3 regions of the Streptomyces sp. NPDC007856 genome follow, and region 2 is predicted to be linked to each of the others. Evidence: riboswitches for the same ligand, from Rfam matches in the RefSeq annotation. Region 2 holds a riboswitch; each other region holds the start of a gene.
What was found. A riboswitch is a leader RNA that binds a small molecule or an ion and turns the genes downstream of it on or off. The one in region 2 is predicted to bind thiamine pyrophosphate.
Positions count from the first base shown of each region.

Region 1: another riboswitch for thiamine pyrophosphate. It lies ahead of thiO (glycine oxidase ThiO); the one in region 2 lies ahead of thiC (phosphomethylpyrimidine synthase ThiC).
Region 3: another riboswitch for thiamine pyrophosphate. It lies ahead of ACFYOH_RS22200 (thiamine ABC transporter substrate binding subunit); the one in region 2 lies ahead of thiC (phosphomethylpyrimidine synthase ThiC).

Region 1 covers NZ_JBIAEC010000002.1:256,037-260,737, forward strand. Annotated here, with positions in the region: gene ACFYOH_RS05570 (Rv2175c family DNA-binding protein) at 1-191, opposite strand, end outside; gene ACFYOH_RS05575 (NAD(P)/FAD-dependent oxidoreductase) at 329-1,588, opposite strand; gene ACFYOH_RS05580 (hypothetical protein) at 1,621-1,971, opposite strand; TPP riboswitch at 2,025-2,136, shown strand; gene thiO (glycine oxidase ThiO) at 2,134-3,306, shown strand; gene thiS (sulfur carrier protein ThiS) at 3,303-3,521, shown strand; gene ACFYOH_RS05595 (thiazole synthase) at 3,525-4,319, shown strand; gene pknB (Stk1 family PASTA domain-containing Ser/Thr kinase) at 4,443-4,701, shown strand, end outside.
Region 2 covers NZ_JBIAEC010000003.1:203,484-208,184, reverse strand. Annotated here, with positions in the region: gene ACFYOH_RS09000 (SsgA family sporulation/cell division regulator) at 82-519, shown strand; gene ACFYOH_RS08995 (YibE/F family protein) at 650-2,155, opposite strand; TPP riboswitch at 2,227-2,404, shown strand; gene thiC (phosphomethylpyrimidine synthase ThiC) at 2,397-4,199, shown strand; gene ACFYOH_RS08985 (hypothetical protein) at 4,395-4,701, opposite strand, start outside.
Region 3 covers NZ_JBIAEC010000009.1:132,410-137,110, reverse strand. Annotated here, with positions in the region: gene ACFYOH_RS22220 (SRPBCC family protein) at 1-332, shown strand, start outside; gene ACFYOH_RS22215 (YceI family protein) at 354-1,010, opposite strand; gene ACFYOH_RS22210 (hypothetical protein) at 1,264-1,470, shown strand; gene rlmN (23S rRNA (adenine(2503)-C(2))-methyltransferase RlmN) at 1,583-2,689, shown strand; TPP riboswitch at 2,715-2,823, shown strand; gene ACFYOH_RS22200 (thiamine ABC transporter substrate binding subunit) at 2,906-3,991, shown strand; gene ACFYOH_RS22195 (ABC transporter permease) at 4,039-4,701, shown strand, end outside.

The sequences.
Region 1 (4,701 bases), on a different contig from region 2:
ACCTTGTCCCCGTCGATGAAGGCGGCGGGGACGTGCAGTGCGCGGTTCTCACCCCGGCGTACGGCGATGAGCTGGCCCTCCTTGACCAGCTGCCGCACGCGCGTCACCTCGACGCCGAACTGTTCGGCGATGTCGGGGAGGGTGAGCCAGGCGGGGACGAGAGCATCGATCTTTGCGTCAATCTCGGTCACAGGACAAGCGTAGGCGCTCCGCCGGTTCGGCCGCGATGTGGTCGGTCCCGGGTTGTGTCGTCCGCCGGGTGCGGGTTCGTCCTGGTTGCTCGTGCCCACGCGGCGGTAGCCGCGTATCAGACACAGCCCCGCGCCCCCTACGGGCGCCGCCCGGAGCCCCCTGACTGGTCGACCGCGGCATCCTTCAGGGGCTTTCCAGGGTCGGCCACGGCCTCCGGGTCCATGGCGCGGCCCGCCTCGATCAGCCGCCGGCCCTGCGCCAGATCACGCGGACGGCCCACCGCCAGCAGGGCCATCAGCCGGTTCTCGTGGAGCCAGCACACCGTCCAGGCCGGGCCGGACGCGTCGCCGCGCCAGACCATGCGGTCGGCGGCGGCGTGGTGGCCGGCGTACTGCACGAAGCGGCCGAACTGCTCGGACCAGAAGTACGGCACCGGGTCGTAGACCGCCGGGGTCTCGCCGAGGATGTTCGCGGCCACCGTGCGCGGGCCCTGGAGGGCGTTGTCCCAGTGGTGGACGAGCAGCCGTTCGCCGTAGCGGGCGGAGGGGAAGGAGGCGCAGTCGCCGACGGCGTACACGTCCTCCACGGAGGTGCGCAGACGGTCGTCGGCGAGGACGTCCCCGTGCGGGCCCAGCTCGACGCCGGAGCCGGCCAGCCAGGCCGTGGCGGGGCGGGCGCCGATGCCGACGACGGCGGCCCCCGCGGGCAGCCGGGTGCCGTCGGCGAGCACCACCGCGCCGGGCTCGATGCGCTCCACGCGCGCGTGGGTGCGCAGTTCCACACCCGCGTCGGCGTACCAGCCGGTCATGGGGGCCGCGACCTCGGGGGGCAGGGCACCGGCGAGCGGATGGTCGGCGGCCTCCACGACGGTCACCGCGCAGCCGGCCTCGCGGGCGGCCGTGGCGAACTCGGCGCCGATCCAGCCGGCGCCGACGACCACGATGTCGTGCTGCCGGGCGAGCACCGGCTTCAGCCGTTCGGCGTCGTCCAGGGTGCGCAGCAGATGCACCCCGGGCACTCCCTCGGTGCCGGGCAGGGTGATCGGCTCGGCGCCGGTGGCGAGGACCAGGACGTCGTACGGCACCGGGCCCGCCTCGGTGTCCAGCTCGTGTTCGGCGGAGCGCAGGGCCAGCACCTCGCAGCCGAGCCGCAGCTCGACGCCGAGGGACTCGAAGTCCACGTCGAAGGCGGAGTCCTCGGCCTTGCCGAGCAGCACGGCCTTCGACAGGGGCGGCCGGTCGTACGGCTGGTGCGGCTCCGCGCCGATCACGGTGACGGGGCCCTTGAAGCCCAGTTCCCGCAGCGCGACCGCGGTCTGCACCCCGGCCATGCCCGCACCGACGACGACCACGCGCCGCCCCGCTGACGTGCCCCCTTGCGCTGTCTGCTCGCTCACCCGATCACCATAGACACGTGACAACGCGTCAGTCAGCGGGCGTGCCCGGTGACCTCTTCCACAACGCTCGTACCGGCGCCCGCCTGGGACTCCCACTCCCAGGTCTCCTCCAGCCGCACCCGCCCGTCCGGCAGCTCCACGACCGTGGAGACACAGTGCCCCGAGGAGGTCGTCCCGTCGGTCTTCAGCTGGACGTAGCGGAAGTCCAGCCGGTCACCCTCCCGGGTGCCGACCAGATGACCGCGTACGACATCGCCGCCCGCGTACTCGGCCCAGATCCCGCCGTCCTCCTCGTGGTACGCGAACCGGGTGCGGGTACCCACCTGACCTGGGGCTTGGTCCGCCACGGGGGCGAGGATCAGTCCGTCGAGCGACCGGGTCATCGGCAGGGGCTCCCTTACGGGTGACGAGGGGGGCGGGCTAGGGTGGCCACCGTACAAGCACTCGCGGGAGCCCGGACGCACCGGGCTGAGAGGGAGGCTGGCGGCCTCCGACCGTACGAACCTGATCCGGGTCATGCCGGCGAAGGGAGGGGCTGGGCGCCCATGTCGTCACGTACGTCCGATACGTCCGACGTCCTTGTCCTGGGGGGCGGAATCATCGGCCTGGTCACGGCCTGGCGCGCGGCGCAGCGCGGGCTCGCGACGGCCGTGGTGGACCCCGAGCCCGGGGGCGGGGCCGCGCGGGTCGCGGCCGGGATGCTGGCCGCGGTCACCGAACTGCACTACGGCGAGGAGAAACTGCTCGCCCTGAACCTGGAATCGGCCCGGCGCTACCCGGACTTCGCGGCCGAGCTGACCGAGCTGACCGGCCACGACCTCGGCTACCGCCGCTGCGGCACCCTCGCGGTCGCCCTCGACGCCGATGACCGCGCCCATCTGCGTGAACTGCACGCGCTGCAGCAGCGCTCCGGCCTGGACTCGGAGTGGCTGTCCGGGCGGGAGTGCCGGCGCCTGGAGCCGATGCTGGCGCCCGGGGTGCGCGGCGGGCTGCGGGTCGACGGCGACCACCAGATCGACCCGCGGCGGCTCGCGGCGGCGCTGGTGGCCGCGTGCGAGCGGGCCGGCGTGGTGTTCCACCGCGCGTGGGCCGAGCGGCTGGACGTCGTACGGGACCGGGCCGCCGGGGTCACGCTCGCGGACGGCACCGAGTTGCGCGCCGGGCAGGTGGTGCTCGCGGCCGGCAGCATGAGCGGGCGGCTCGCGGGCGTGCCGGAGGCGCTGCTGCCGCCGGTGCGGCCGGTGAAGGGGCAGGTGCTGCGGCTGACGGTGCCGCGCCGGTACGCACCGTTCCTCAGCCGTACCGTACGGGCCGTGGTCCGCGGCAGCCAGGTCTATCTGGTGCCCCGTGAGAACGGCGAACTGGTCGTCGGCGCGACCAGCGAGGAGCTGGGCTGGGACACGACCGTCACCGCGGGCGGGGTGTACGAGCTGCTGCGCGACGCCCATGAGCTGGTGCCGGGCATCACCGAACTGCCGCTCACCGAGACCCGGGCCGGACTGCGCCCCGGCTCCCCCGACAACGCGCCGCTGCTCGGCCCGTCCGGCCTGGAAGGGCTGCTGCTGGCCACCGGGCACTACCGCAACGGGGTGCTGCTCACGCCGGTCACCGGGGATGTGCTGGCCGAGGTACTGGCGAGCGGCCGGCTCCCGGAAGAAGCCCGTCCCTTCACGCCGCAGCGCTTCGGCGCCGCCGTCCTCATGGAGCAGCCCGCATGACCATCTCCCTCACCGTTTCCATCGCTGTCAACGGAGAGCGCCGGGAGATCGCTCCGGGCACCACTCTCGACGCCGTCGTACGGTCGCTGGCCCCGTCGCCCGCCGGGGTGGCCGCCGCCGTCAACGAGACCGTCGTCCCGCGCGCGCAGTGGGCGACCACGGCGCTGGCCGAGGGTGACCGGGTCGAAGTCCTCACCGCGGTCCAGGGAGGCTGAGCCATGGCCGACGATCCCTTGGTCCTGGGGGGTACGACCTTCTCGTCGCGGCTGATCATGGGCACCGGCGGTGCGCCCAGCCTGGAGGTGCTGGAGCGGGCGCTGGTCGCCTCCGGTACGGAGCTGACGACGGTCGCGATGCGGCGGGTGGACCCCTCCGTGCACGGTTCGGTGCTGTCGGTGCTGGAGAGGCTGGGCATCCGGGTGCTGCCGAACACGGCGGGCTGTTTCACGGCGGGCGAGGCCGTGCTGACCGCGCGGCTGGCGCGGGAGGCGCTGGGCACGGACCTGATCAAGCTGGAGGTCATCGCCGACGAGCGGACGCTGCTGCCGGATCCGGTGGAGCTGCTGGAGGCGGCGGAGACGCTGGTCGACGACGGGTTCACGGTGCTGCCGTACACCAATGACGATCCCGTGCTGGCGCGGAAGCTGGAGGACGTGGGATGTGCGGCCGTCATGCCGCTGGGGTCGCCGATCGGGTCCGGGCTCGGGATCCGCAATCCCCACAACTTCCAGCTGATCGTCGAGCACGCGCGTGTGCCGGTGATTCTGGATGCGGGGGCCGGTACGGCGTCCGATGTCGCGCTGGCCATGGAGCTGGGGTGTGCGGGGGTGATGCTCGCCTCCGCGGTGACGCGGGCGCAGGAGCCGGAACTCATGGCGGCGGCGATGCGGCATGCCGTGGAGGGGGGTCGGCTGGCTCGGTTGGCGGGGCGGATTCCGCGGCGGTACCTCGCGCAGGCGTCGTCTCCTGCGGAGGGGTTGGCCCGGCTGGATCCTGAGCGACCGGCGTTCTAGTCGCCGCCGTCGGCGGCCGCGGGTGCGTGTGTGGTGTGGGAAGCGTTACAGGTCAGCTTCAGTACCAGGGCGGAAATGGGCTCGGCCGGGGGTTTGTCGGTCCGTCCTCGTAGACTCCCCTGCGTGGATACGACCCTTCAGGACCCCCTCGTCGGGCAGGTGCTCGACGGCCGTTATCGCGTCGACGCGCGGATCGCGGTCGGCGGGATGGCCACGGTCTACCGGGCCCTGGACACCCGTCTGGACCGTGTGCTCGCGCTGAAGGTGATGCACCCGACGCTCGCGGCCGACGGATCCTTCGTGGAGCGGTTCATCCGGGAGGCGAAGTCCGTCGCCCGGCTGGCGCACCCGAACGTGGTGCAGGTCTTCGACCAGGGGACCG
Region 2 (4,701 bases):
TGCTGTGTACGTTCAGCAAGATTTGACCACGGTTACAGGGATCAATCCCGGCCAGTCGACGTCCATATGACGGGGTAGACGATGCGCGAGTCCGTACAGGCAGAAGTCATGATGAGCTTTCTCGTGTCGGAGGAGCTCTCCTTCCGCATCCCCGTGGAGTTGCGCTACGAGACCAGTGATCCCTATGCCGTGCGGCTCACCTTCCATCTGCCCGGTGACGCCCCGGTGACCTGGGCGTTCGGACGCGAGCTGCTGATCGACGGCGTCGGCCGGCCGTGCGGGGAAGGGGATGTGCACATCGCTCCCGTCGACCCCGAGGTGCTGGGCGAGGTACTGATCAGGCTTCAGGTCGGCGGCGATCAGGCGCTGTTCCGCTCCTCCGCGCCGCCGCTCGTGGCCTTCCTCGACCGCACGGACAAGCTCGTGCCGCTCGGCCAGGAGGGCGCGCTGGCCGACTTCGACGCGCATCTGGAAGAGGCCCTGGACCGCATCCTGGCCGAGGAACAGAGCGCCGGCTGAAGCGTTACGGCACGGGGCGCCGGATGCTCCGCAGCGCCGCACGGAGGCGTGCAGGAACGCTTCTGCGTTGGGGTGAAGGGGCGGGCCCGTGCGTCCCAGCGCGCCGGTCCCGCGTGACGGCCCGGCGGACCTACCTCTTCCGGCGCCGCCCCCTGCCGCCGCGTGCCGGGAGGGGCTGTGTCCCTGCCTGTGCCGGGATGTTCGGGCCGGGGCGGTCGGCCGAGACCACGAGGGCGGCGAGCGCGGTGGTGACCGGGACCGAGGCGACCAGACCGATCGAGCCCACCAGCGTGCGCACGATCTCCTCGGCCACCAACTCGCTGTTGGCCACGGTCCCGACGCTGCTCTGCGCGATCGAGAACAGAAGCAGCAACGGCAGCGCGGCACCGGCGTAGGCGAGGACGAGGGTGTTGACCACGGAGGCGATGTGGTCGCGGCCGATCCGGATGCCGGCCCGGTACAGCCCGCGCCAGCCCATCGTCGGGTTGGCCTCGTGCAGCTCCCAGACGGCCGACGTCTGCGTCACGGTCACGTCGTCCAGGACGCCGAGCGAGCCGATGATGACACCGGCCAGCAGCAGACCGCTCATGTCGATCGACGGATACAGACCGTGGATCAGGCCGGTGCTGTCGTCCGTGTTGCCGGTGAGTTCGGCCCAGCCGATGAACTGCGATCCGAGGAAGCCGATCAGCAGCAGCGAGGCAAGGGTGCCGAGCACCGCCACCGAGGTGCGGGCCGACAGGCCGTGGCACATGTACAGGGCGAGCAGCATGATGGTGCTCGCCCCGACGACCGCCACGAGCAGCGGGTTCGAACCCTGGAGGATCGCGGGCAGGATGAACTGGGTCAGCACCAGGAAGCTCACGGCCAGGGCGACGAGTGCCATCACGCCACGCAGCCTGCCGACCACCACGACGGCGAGCGCGAAGATGCCCGCGAGCAGCGTCATCGGGAACTTCCGGTTCACATCGGTCACCGAGTACTGCAGGTCCTTCGGCGCCGAGGGCTCGTAGGCGGCCACCACCTGCTCGCCCTGGTGCAGCTGCCGGCTCTGGTCCGGCTGCACGATCTCGATGAACGTGCGGCCCCGGTCCTTACCGGTGTCGACCCGGACGGTCGCCTTCTTGCAGCTTCCCTTCGCCCCCTGATCCGCCGAGGTGCCCGAGGCGGTGGAGGTGTCACCGGTGAGGGCGCCACCGGCGGCGTTCACCGACTTGCAGCTCACCTCGACGACCTTGGTGACCGTGGCCTGCTGGGTCTCCCGGTCGAAGCCGACGCCGCTGCGTTTATGGGGCGGGGCTCCCCCGGGCCAGAGCACCACCAGGCCGACGACGACCGCCACGGTGAAGGGGACCAGGATCGCGGCGATGACCTTGCGCAGGTGCTTGGAGACCGGGGCGGCGGGCCCATGGCTGTGGCTGTGGCCGTGCCCATGGCCATGGTCCTGCCCGTGGTCGTGCTCACGGTCGTGCCCATGGCTCTGCCTGTGGCCGTGACCGTGTGCCTGCCGGTGGCCATGACCACGGCCGTCGTCCCGGCTGCCCTCTTGCTCGGGGGCGTGGTCGTGACCCTGCCCTGAGGCCGGTGAGCGGTGCGGCTCGGGCGGCCGATATGGGTACTGCTGCATCCTGGTCACCGCCCGATCATCGCAACAACGGCAGGGGCCCACTGTTCACCGCGCCACATATGACGCTAGCGTGGAGGCACCTTTGCACACGCGGGAGCTCGGAGCACCGGGCTGAGAGGGCGCTGACCTCCGTACACGCGATGTTTCACGTGGAACAAGTGATGTTCCGCACGGAATGCCGCCAGACGGAAACCGCTGCGTCGACCGCCGAACCTGTTACCGGGTAATGCCGGCGTAGGGAGTAGGTCTCATGACCAACAAGGACGCACGCACGCCTGCCTCCGTCCAGGACGAGAAGTCCCAGGAGGCCGGGAAGTCCACCGGATGGCACAAGGCGTACGTCGAGGGTTCGCGCCCCGATCTGCGCGTGCCGGTCCGTCAGGTGCACCTCACCAACGGGCAGTCGGTCACGCTGTACGACACATCGGGCCCGTACACCGATCCGCTCGTCGACACCGATGTCCGCAGGGGCCTGCCGCCGTTGCGGGAGAACTGGATCATCGCCCGCGGTGACACCGAGGAGTACGCGGGCCGTCCCGTCCGTCCCGAGGACGACGGGATCAAGCACACCTCGCCGCGCGGCGGGCTGCGCAACCTGGACGCGGTCTTCCCCGGACGGCCGCGCCAGCCGCGCCGGGGCCGCGGCGGCGAGGCGGTGACGCAGCTCGCGTACGCCCGCCGGGGTGAGATCACCCCGGAGATGGAGTACGTGGCCATCCGGGAGAACGTTTCCCCGGAGGTGGTCCGCGAGGAGATCGCGGCGGGTCGGGCGGTGCTGCCGGCCAACGTCAACCACCCGGAGATCGAGCCGATGATCATCGGCAAGCGGTTCCTGGTGAAGGTCAACGCCAACATCGGCAACTCGGCGGTGACCTCCTCCATCGAGGAGGAGGTGGAGAAGATGACCTGGGCGACCCGCTGGGGCGCCGACACGGTCATGGACCTGTCCACCGGCCGCAACATCCACACCACGCGCGAGTGGGTGCTGCGCAACTCCCCCGTCCCCATCGGCACGGTGCCGCTCTACCAGGCCCTGGAGAAGGTCGACGGCAAGGCCGAGGAACTGACCTGGGAGATCTACAAGGACACGGTCATCGAGCAGGCCGAGCAGGGCGTGGACTACATGACCGTCCACGCGGGCGTCCGGCTGCCGTACGTGCCGCTCACCGCCAACCGCAAGACGGGAATCGTCTCGCGCGGCGGCTCGATCATGGCCGCGTGGTGCCTGGCGCACCACAAGGAGTCGTTCCTGTACGAGAACTTCGAGGAACTCTGCGAGATCCTCGCCGCCTACGACGTCACGTACTCGCTGGGCGACGGCCTCCGGCCGGGGTCGATCGCGGACGCCAACGACGAGGCGCAGTTCGCGGAGTTGAGGACGCTCGGGGAACTCAACCGGATCGCCAGGCGTTTCAACGTACAGACGATGATCGAGGGCCCGGGACACGTCCCGATGCACAAGATCAAGGAGAACATCGACCTTCAGCAGGAGATCTGCGATGAAGCTCCGTTCTATACGCTCGGCCCGCTGACCACGGACATCGCGCCGGCGTACGACCACATCACCTCCGGTATCGGCGCCGCGATGATCGCCTGGTGGGGCACCGCGATGCTCTGCTACGTCACGCCCAAGGAGCACCTGGGCCTGCCCAACCGTGACGACGTCAAGACCGGCGTCATCACCTACAAGATCGCCGCGCATGCGGCCGACCTGGCCAAGGGGCACCCGGGCGCCCAGGAGTGGGACGACGCACTGTCCGACGCCCGCTTCGAGTTCCGTTGGGAGGACCAGTTCAACCTCGCCCTGGACCCGGACACGGCACGGGAGTTCCACGACGAGACCCTGCCGGCCGAGCCCGCCAAGACCGCCCACTTCTGCTCCATGTGCGGGCCGAAGTTCTGCAGCATGAAGATCAGTCAAACCATCACAGAGCGGTTCGGTGGTGCGGCGGCCGAGGGTGCGTCACAGGAGGAGATCGCCGCGGGGATGCTCCAGAAGTCGAAGGAGTTCGCCGAGGCGGGGAACCGGGTGTATCTGCCGATCGCGGACTGAGGGCCAGGAGCAAGCGGTCCGCGTTTCCGAGCCGCCGTGAGGCACCACGTGAGGCGCGGACTCCGCTTGGCGTCCGGTCAGTGCTGCGTCCACCGGAGCCACGGCCCTCCAGAGGTCGGCGGTGGCGCACCGGTGGGCCGCCCGGTCGGGCCCACGTCGCTCGGGGCGCGAGCCGTGGCCGGGCTGCCGGTGGGGTTACTCGGGCTGGTGCTCCGGGCCGCCGAAGTCGGGGCTCGTGTAGTCCGGGCTGGTGAAGCTCGGCCGGCCCGACTGCGTGCCGTCGTCGGGGCTGCTGAAACCGGGGCGGTCGTACCCCAGGCGGGGCATACGGCCGCGGGGGGCGGGCGGGGTCGTGCGGTGCACGGGGGCGGCCGGTCGGGGCTCGGCGAGCGCCTCCGTGAGGAACGGCAGGATGCCGCGCTCCAGCAGGGCGTCCCGCCAGGCCTCTCTGGCGCTGTCCAGTTCCCGGTGCGCCGCGTCCAGTGCCTGGGCCTGCGGCGAG
Region 3 (4,701 bases), on a different contig from region 2:
AGCTCGACGACAGCCCCTTCGGACTCGGGTCCCGGATCCGGATCACCCGCCATGTCGGCCGCCGCGACGTCCCGACGACCATGCGGGTCACCGAGTTCGAACCGCCGCGCTCCTGGAGCATGCAGGGCACCGAGGGCCCGGTCCGGGGCCGGGTGCACGGCGAGGTCGTCCCGCTCCCCGACGGGCGTACGCGCGTGACCATGGACCTGGACTTCGAGGGCCACGGCCTCGGCAGGGTGCTGATCCCTCTCGTCGTACGCCCCCAGGTCCGCCGGGAACTCCCGGAGAACGAGCGGCTGCTCAAGGAGCGGCTGGAGCACGCCGCGATCTAGCCGGCCAGCCGGGGGGAGTGCTCACCTGGCCCGGATCGCGGCGATGTCGAACTGGAGGCGGACCTTCTCGCTCACCATGGTCCCGCCCTGGGCCAGCCGGGCCTCGTAGGTCAGTCCCCAGTCGGAGCGGTTGATGGTGGTGGTGCCGTCGAAGCCGACCCGCTCGTCACCGAACGCGTCGATGACATGACCGATGTAGGTGAGTTCCAGGTCGACGGGGCGGGTGGTGTCCTTGATCGTGAGATCGCCGGTCATGCGGTAGACGTCCTCGCCCGTGAGCTGTACGGACGTGCTCGTGAAGGTCATCCGCGGGTGCGCCCCGGCGTCCAGGAACTGCCGGCCCACCACATGCGCGTCGCGCTGCTCGACACCCGTGTCGACGCTGGCCGTGTACAGCACGATGTCGGCCCGGGAGCGGGTCGGCTCGCGGCCGTCGAAGTACAGACGGCTCTCGTACTCGGTGAACGCGCCCCGCACCGTCGTCACCATCGCGTGCCGCACGGAGAACCCGATCCTGCTGTGGGCGGGATCGATCAGCCACTCGCCGGTGAGGGCCGCCAGCCCGGGATCGGGAAGAACGGCGGTACCGGTGGCACCGGCCGCCGGGCCGGCGGTCGCCACGGGCGTGGCGGACTGCTGCGCGCGCCGGTGGAAGGAGTTGCGGCCGAAAAGGTTCATGGCTCGTGGTTACGGCAGCGCAGTGGGCCGGACAAGGCCCGATCAGGAAACCCGACCGTTCCCCGGCAGAACTTCACAGGTCGTAGTAACGGCGACCGTCCCGTGCCGACCGCAATCCCCTTTTAGTCCGAGTGTCCCGATTTGGGTATTGACGTCATGTCTGCGGCATATGACGATAGGCGGAATCACGAGCGCCGAACCGTCGCCCTGTGAACCGCGCGGCGCTCCCGTCTCGGCCCGAAGGAGGGCGGCAATGAAGACGTTCCGGAGGCATCTGCCGGGCAAGAAATCGGCGGTGGCGGCAATGATCCTGGGGGCGACCCTACTCGTCGCCCCGACCGCGACCGCCGCCACCGCGAGCCCGAAACCCCAGAGCCCCAGCCTCGACCGCTGCATCCACAGCGCTGGTCCGGCCGGGCGCTTCTATTACCCGGGCTTCGCCAACGTCCCCTGCCTCTGAGTGGCGCATCGGACCAGGAGGGCTCAGTCACGCGCGGCTGAGCCCTCCTCCTGTAGTCGTAGCAGGCGACACCCGCAGGTCACCCGATTGGATCTGCGACACTGGTACAGCCATGCCTAAGCCCGGAGAACTCACTTTCGTCGCCCCGCGCGGAGCCCAGAAGCCGCCGCGGCATCTTGCCGATCTCACGCCCGCCGAGCGCAAGGACGCGGTGGCCGAGATCGGGGAGAAGCCGTTCCGCGCCAAGCAGCTCTCGCAGCACTACTTCGCGCGGTACGCGCACGACCCGGAGCAGTGGACCGACATCCCCGCCGGATCGCGTGCCAAGCTCCAGGAAGCGCTGTTCCCCGAGCTGATGACCGTCGTCCGGCATCTGTCGACCGACGAGGGGACCACCCGCAAGACGCTCTGGCGGCTGTTCGACGGGACCCTCGTCGAGTCCGTGCTGATGCGGTACCCGGACCGGGTCACCATGTGCATCAGCTCGCAGGCGGGGTGTGGGATGAACTGCCCGTTCTGTGCGACGGGGCAGGCGGGGCTCGACCGGAATCTGTCCACCGCGGAGATCGTCCACCAGATCGTGGACGGGATGCGGGCGCTGAGGGACGGCGAGGTGCCGGGTGGACCTGCTCGGCTCTCCAACATCGTCTTCATGGGCATGGGGGAGCCGCTCGCCAACTACAAGCGCGTGGTCGGTGCCATCAGGGCGCTCACCGATCCCGCCCCCGACGGGCTGGGGCTCTCCCAGCGCGGGATCACCGTGTCCACCGTCGGGCTCGTGCCGGCCATCCACCGGTTCGCCGACGAGGGCTTCAAGTGCCGGCTCGCGATCTCCCTGCACGCCCCCGACGACGAGCTGCGCGACACCCTCGTCCCGGTGAACACGCGCTGGAAGGTGCGCGAGGTGCTGGACGCCGGGTTCGAGTACGTCGAGAAGAGCGGGCGCCGGCTGTCGATCGAGTACGCGCTCATCCGCGACATCAATGACCAGGCCTGGCGAGGGGACCGGCTGGGTCGGCTGCTCAAGGGCAAGCCCGTGCACGTCAACCTCATTCCGCTGAACCCGACTCCGGGCTCGAAGTGGACCGCCTCGCGGCCCGAGGACGAGAAGGCGTTCGTGGAGGCCATCGCCGCCCATGGTGTGCCCGTCACCATCCGGGACACCCGGGGCCAGGAGATCGACGGGGCCTGTGGTCAGCTGGCGGCCACCGAGCGGTAATCTGGCCACCGTCCATCACATTTTCATATTCCGACAGGGGAGCGCCACAGCGCTGAGAGTGCGGCGGACAGGGCCGCAGACCCTCTGAACCTCGCCCAGGTCATTCTGGGTAGGAAGTTCGGTCATCACTCGAGCTGTTGCGCCCTGCCCGGGTCCTTTCCACAAAGGCCCGGGCAGGGCCGCGTCTCTTCCTGGCCAACCCCAGGAGGACATCCAGTGCACAACAAGACCTTCGTGGCCGTGGCGGTCGGGCTCGGCCTGATCACGCTGTCCGCGTGCGGATCGACGCACGCGTCGGCACACGCCAAGTCGTCCACAGGCGCCAAGACCGTGACCCTCGTCAGCCATGACTCGTGGGCCGTCTCCAAGAACGTGCTCCAGGACTTCGAGAAGAAGACCGGGTACAAGGTCCAGGTCCTCAAGGACGGCGACGCCGGGCAGGCCGTCAACAAGGCGATCCTGACCAAGGACAACCCGCAGGGCGACGTCTTCTTCGGCGTCGACAACACCCTGCTGTCCCGCGCCCTCGACAACGGCCTCTTCCAGCCGTACACCGCCAAGGGCCTCGACAAGACCGGCGCCGCCTACCAGCTCGACAAGGACAAGCACCGGGTCACGCCGATCGACTACGGCGACATCTGCGTCAACTACGACAAGTCCTACTTCAGCAAGCACAGGCTGACCCCGCCGCAGTCCTTCGCCGACCTCGCCAAGCCCGAGTACAAGAACCTGCTGGTCACCGAGAACGCCGCCACCTCCTCGCCCGGCCTCGGCTTCCTGCTCGGCAGCGCCGCCCAGTTCGGCGACAACAGCTGGCAGGACTACTGGAAGAAGCTCAAGGACAACGGCGTCAAGGTCGTCGACGGCTGGGAGCAGGCCTACTACCAGGAGTTCTCCGGTTCGTCGGAGGGCAGGAAGGCCGGCGGTGACCGGCCGCTCGTCGTGTCGTACGCGTCCTCGCCGCCCGCCGAGGTCATCTACGCCAAGAAGCGGCCCAGCACCGCCCCGACCGGGGTGTCGTACGGGACCTGCTTCCGGCAGATCGAGTTCGCCGGGCTGCTCAGCAACGCCCAGAACCCCAAGGGTGCCAAGGCGTTCATCGACTTCCTGGTCTCCAAGGAGTTCCAGGAGGACATGCCGCTGAACATGTTCGTCTACCCGGTGGTCGACGGTGCGAAGGTGCCCGCCGAGTTCACCGAGTACGGCAAGGCCGCCGAGCACCCCGAGACCATGGCCCCCGGCAAGATCGCCGCCAACCGTGACCAGTGGGTCAGGTCGTGGACCTCGCTCGTACTGAAGTAGCCCCTCGCAGGAGGGACTGGCGCGGGAGCGCGGCGCGGCTCGGGCTGATGGCCCTGCCCGTCGCGTTCTTCGCGCTGTTCTTCGCCTGGCCCGTGGCCGCGATCGTCGCGCGCGGGCTGAAGGTCGACGGCGTCTGGCAGTTCGGGCGGCTCGCGGACGTGGTCACGCAGCCGGACATCCGGCACGTGCTGTGGTTCACCACCTGGCAGGCGCTCGCGTCCACCGCGCTCACCCTGCTGCTCGCGCTGCCCGCCGCCCATGTCTTCGCCCGGCTCGACTTCCCGGGCAAGCAGGTGCTGCGGGCCGTCGTCACGGTCCCGTTCGTGCTGCCGACCGTCGTCGTCGGCAGCGCGTTCCTCGCTCTCGTCGGGCACGGCGGCCTGCTGGACGACCTGTGGGGCGTACGGCTGGACACCACGGTGTGGGCGATCCTGCTGGCCCACGTCTTCTTCAACTACGCGGTCGTCGTACGGACCGTCGGCGGGCTGTGGTCCCAGCTCGACCCCCGGCAGGAGGAGGCCGCCCGCATGCTCGGCGCGTCTCCGCTCGGCGCCTGGCGGAAGGTCACCCTCCCGGCGCTCGCGCCCGCCGTGGCCGCCGCCGCGCTGATGGTGTTCCTGTTCACCTTCACCTCCTTCGGCGTCGTCCAGATCCTCGGCGGCCCCACCTTCTCCACCCTCGAAGTGGAGATCTACCGGCAGACCTCCGAT